One region of the Exiguobacterium alkaliphilum genome, then DNA from elsewhere that is predicted to be linked to it. Evidence: predicted binding sites of a transcription regulator. Region 1 holds the regulator's gene; the other holds the start of a gene.
What was found. Region 1 encodes Rex, which represses fermentation and respiration genes when NADH is low (regulators of the CRP and FNR family bind a similar motif). Its sites were predicted from a motif close to TTGTGAAATATTTCACAA; they were not measured.
Positions count from the first base shown of each region.

Region 1 (2,402 bases):
GGAGCCGTTCATAGGCGTCCGCATCGTTCAAGATGCGTTCACTGCCCATGTCTTGCTCCATCCGTCGGAGCGTTTGTTCTTGCTCGATTAAATCGGTGAAGACGGTGAGCATTTCGTTCCAGATCGTCTCGCTCGATTCTAGCCCGGAGTCTTGGGCGAGGTAGCCGATTGTGACGTCTTTTGGCTTCATGATGTCGCCTGAGTCGTAGTTATATTCCCCGGCGATGACTTTGAGGAGCGTCGACTTGCCGGCGCCGTTCCGGCCGACGAGGGCGACACGTTCACCTTCTTGAATCTCGAGTTTGACGTTCTCTAAAATCGGCTCGACGCCGAATGATTTCGATAAGTTGTTGACTTGCAATAGGATCAAGTGAAAAAACCCCTTTCTCTGTATTTAGTATACTGTATTTTTTAGTCTTTTCAGGTATATTCATTGAGTGGTCATGTGAATTCGTTTACAATCAAGGTGTATGAAATCAGATTCGTGTGTAACGTGTCGTAAAAAGGAGGCTCTTTCCGTTGAGTCAAAACGAACCAAAGATTCCGCAAGCGACAGCCAAACGGTTGCCACTATATTATCGGTTTATCCAAAGCCTGCATTCATCAGGCAAACAACGTGTCTCTTCTGCCGAACTGAGTGAGGCGGTCAAGGTCGATTCGGCGACGATTCGCCGCGACTTTTCGTACTTCGGTGCGCTCGGGAAAAAGGGATATGGCTATAACGTACAGTATCTGTTAGACTTTTTCCGAAAGACATTGAACCAGGACGAAATCACGAACGTCGCCTTGGTCGGGGTCGGTCATCTCGGGACAGCTTTCGTCAACTATAACTTCCTTAAAAACAATAACACACATATCGTCGTCGGGTTCGATGCAGACGAGACAAAAGTCGGCACGACGATGTCCGGTGTCCCGATTCATCACGTCGATGAGATGGAACAGATCATGAAGCAAAACAAAATCGATGTCGCCATCCTCACGGTCCCGTCCGCCTATGCGCAGCCGGTCGCCGATGACTTGGTCCGCTTTGGCATCAAAGGGATTTTGAACTTCACGCCGGCTCGACTTACGGTGCCGGACACGGTCCGCGTCCATCATATCGACTTGTCGATCGAACTCCAATCGCTCATTTACTTTATGCAACACTATCCATCTGCTGAGGGGGTCCATCAATAATGGAATTACTAGCATCGTCACTCGTCGTCGGGATTCCGGGGGGAGCAAGTCTCTTCATTATCGCGATTATCGCGCTCATCATCTTCGGGCCGAAGAAGTTGCCTGAGTTCGGCCGTGCGGCCGGACAGACGCTCCGTGAATTCAAAAATGCCACAAACGGCATGATGAATGAACATGATGAAAAAGACAAGAAAGATTCTGAGAAGAAAGAGCAGTAATCATGAACCATCAACCTGATCAAGAGCGGGCGCTGTCCGACCACTTGACAGAGCTGCGGAGACGACTGATGCTGTCGGCATTTGTCGTCTTTGCCTTCTTTTTGGCCGCTTTGCCGAGTGTCAAATACGTGCTCGCCTATCTACAGGCGGACCTCGTCGAACGAGGACTAGAGCTGAACGCCTTTGGGGTCGCGGACCCGCTCATGATTTATTTGAATTTGGCGCTCGTCATCGGTCTCGTCGCAGCCAGTCCGTTTCTACTGTATCAACTGTGGGCGTTTGTCGCACCTGGTCTGCATCCGAACGAGCGGAGAGGGACGCTCGCCTATATCCCAATCATCTTCATCTTGTTCCTCGTCGGTCTCGCGTTCGCCTACTATTGGTTGTTCCCGCTCGTCCTCGACATCTCGACGAACCTCGGGCAAGACCTCGGGCTGACGCAAATCATCGGGGCGTCGAACTACTTCACGTTCCTCTTGCAACTCACGATCCCGTTCGGCCTCTTGTTCCAACTGCCGGTCGTGACGATGTTCTTGACACGCATCGGGGTCGTGACGCCGTCTTTCTTATCAAAGATTCGGAAGTACGCCTACTTCGCGTTGTTCGTCATCGCGGCGTTCATCACGCCACCTGACTTGACGTCGCACCTCATGGTGTCGCTACCGCTGTTCTTCTTGTACGAGATTAGTTTGTCCATCTCACGCGTCACGTATCGTGGTGTGCTCAGACGAGAAAAGGAAGCGCAAGTGAAAGAGCAGATGGATTTGATGAAACAGATGAATGAGAAGTGAGCATCGCGTTCTTGGACGCGATGCTTTTTTTGAACGAGTAAGTGTGACGTCACCGTGGTAAGATAAGGAGACCATCAACGATTCAGGGAGGACAGGTCATGTGGGAATATTACGGGGATGCGCTCATCGCAGTCGGCGTCTTGACGACGGCTTTACTTATCTGCGCACTTCATTTTTTACGGTCGTCACGTAAGCGAAGACTGACGTTTCCGCTCTT
Region 1 is NZ_CP073101.1:2,892,996-2,895,397, reverse strand. Features, by position in the region: gene KB235_RS14920 (ABC-F family ATP-binding cassette domain-containing protein) at 1-370, opposite strand, end outside; gene KB235_RS14915 (redox-sensing transcriptional repressor Rex) at 520-1,176, shown strand; gene tatA (twin-arginine translocase TatA/TatE family subunit) at 1,176-1,394, shown strand; gene tatC (twin-arginine translocase subunit TatC) at 1,397-2,185, shown strand; gene KB235_RS14900 (YesK family protein) at 2,284-2,402, shown strand, end outside.

Region 2 (2,402 bases), 1.4 Mb from region 1:
CGCTTTGCGCTCCTGATCAAGCGCGAGCGCGAGCGGACGATAGTCGGCCTCCCCGCTGTCTTCTGACGTGATATGCCGCTCAATCGTCACTTTCGCCGGAATCTTGAACGTGAGCGACGCGACTCGCTCTTCGTCGACGAGCGGCTCCCCATACAGATGGATGCGTAACTTACTCTTCCCTAGACGGGCAAGGCGGAACGAATTCATAATCGCCTCGATGTCCATCCCGACGTGGTTAGCCCACGCCTTATCGGTCCTTATGTACAGGTGATAGACGTCTCCCGCTTTCGTGTCAAACAAGAGTAGCGCCCGAGACGGCTCGAGGATCCCTTCGACGCGTCCCCCCGCCAACACGTTCTGATAGATGTCTTCCCAAAATGAGCTCGTCATCTGAAATCCCCTCCCTTCCCTATAATTGTAATCCAATTCTGAAGCGGCGACAAAAAGGAGACCTCCCTTATATGCCCGTCAAAAAAACAGCCGGCACGAAGCCGGCTGCACTCTCTCGTTCACTTATAGCACGGGCTGCATCGTCTTCATCAAGACGTCTGCTGAATGGTGCATCTTTTGTTTCTCTTCTTCAGACAATTCGATTTCGACGACTTGGCGCACCCCTTGGCGGTTGATGATGGCCGGGACGCCGATATGAATGTCATGTAGACCGTACTCACCGTCCAAGTAGGCCCCGACCGTGAGAAGCGTGTTCTCGTTCCGGAGCACCGCTTTGACGAGGCGAAGCAGTCCGAGACCAATCGCATAATACGTCGCGCCTTTACGCTCGATGATATGATAAGCCGCATCACGGACGTTGACATAAATATCTTCAAGGTCTTCCCATGTGTATTCGTCGTTCTCTTCAAGCAACTGCTCGACCGACTTGCCGTAGATTCGGGCGTTACTCCATGCCGCGAACTCCGTGTCCCCGTGCTCACCCATGATGTACGCGTGACAGTTGCGCGGGTCGACGTTGAAGTAATCGCCGAGCATGTAACGGAGACGTGACGTGTCGAGCACCGTGCCTGATCCGAAGACGCGATGTTTCGGAAGTCCAGAATATTTCCATGCCAAGTGGGTCATGATGTCGACCGGGTTCGATGCGATGATGATCATCCCGTCAAATCCTGATGCCATGATTTCCCCAATCATCGACTTCATGATTTTCGCGTTCTTCTCGACGAGGTCAAGACGCGTTTCACCCGGCTTTTGCGGTGCCCCTGCCGTGATTACGACGATATCTGCCGCCCCACAGTCCGCATAATCCCCGGCCCATACACGCATCGGTGAAGAAGCGAACGAGACGCCGTGATTCAAATCCATGGCTTCCCCTTCTGCTTTGGCTTTGTTAATATCGATGATTACGAGTTCTTCACAAAGGCTCGCTGTCGTCAATTGGTATGCGAAGCTCGCACCGACTGCACCGGCACCGACGAGCGCGACGCGTGTTACTTTTGCATGATTTAATGTTTCCATGTTGATTCTCCACCCTTCGAACAGTCTGTTTCATGTTTTAGTAATATCTGTTACACAAAGATTGTAACATCATTCACAAAACCTCACTACAATAGAAACCGTTTTCACTTTGGCGATATTGTGACGAAATTCACATTCGTTTGAAACATCTTCATTCACTGTACTACCCTTATCCGAAGACGAAAAAACAAATCAAGGCGGCGGCCGTAATCGAAGCGAAGTTGACCGCATCGTTCCCGAGCCATTGCCAACCTTTGATGTATTCGGTCGCTTCGCCGTGGTGCATCTGCTTCTCGGTCTGCTTTCCACATACTCGGCATTGGTACTTCCGTTGGACGGTCGCGCCGAGCAACGTATCCACGACGCTACCAATCAACCCGAGTGCGATTAACGCGAGCGTCACTTCGAAATCGATCGTCATAAACGGATAGGTCGCCAACACGATTGTGGCGGCTCCAACAATTGACATGACCGTCCCATATAGTGACACACCGCCGCTCGTCCCCGGTTCGACCGGTCGAAACGTGAGGATGGAGCGCGGCTTTCGCTTTGCGAGCACACCGAACTCAGAGCCCCACGTGTCACTCGTCGCTGCGGCAATCGAAACAATGTAGGCATAGAGCCATGCCTCATTCGACGTGTATGCCATCGCGAGCGCGGTTAACATGCCAATTCCGCCGTTTGCGAGCACTTGGACGTAGTCACGGGGACCGGATTTTTCAACGATTTCATCGACCGGCGCCTTGTCGACGGCACGATACTTCGAGGCGAGCGAAGATGTCGAGAAGAACACGCCTAGTAAATAGAGACCGAACCAGCCGAAACCATAGCCAATCACCGTCCCCGTTACGACTGTCAATACGGCACCGGATAACGTGAGCGACTTCAGCCGGTATCCGGCATAGGCGACCAAGCAGGTTACGAGAAATATG
Region 2 is NZ_CP073101.1:1,498,543-1,500,944, reverse strand. Features, by position in the region: gene KB235_RS07680 (rhomboid family intramembrane serine protease) at 1-390, opposite strand, end outside; gene KB235_RS07675 (L-lactate dehydrogenase) at 514-1,470, opposite strand; gene KB235_RS07670 (DUF92 domain-containing protein) at 1,640-2,402, opposite strand, start outside.
Region 2: KB235_RS07675 (L-lactate dehydrogenase) is a predicted target of Rex. The motif match lies at 1,589-1,606, and genes of this name have one in related genera.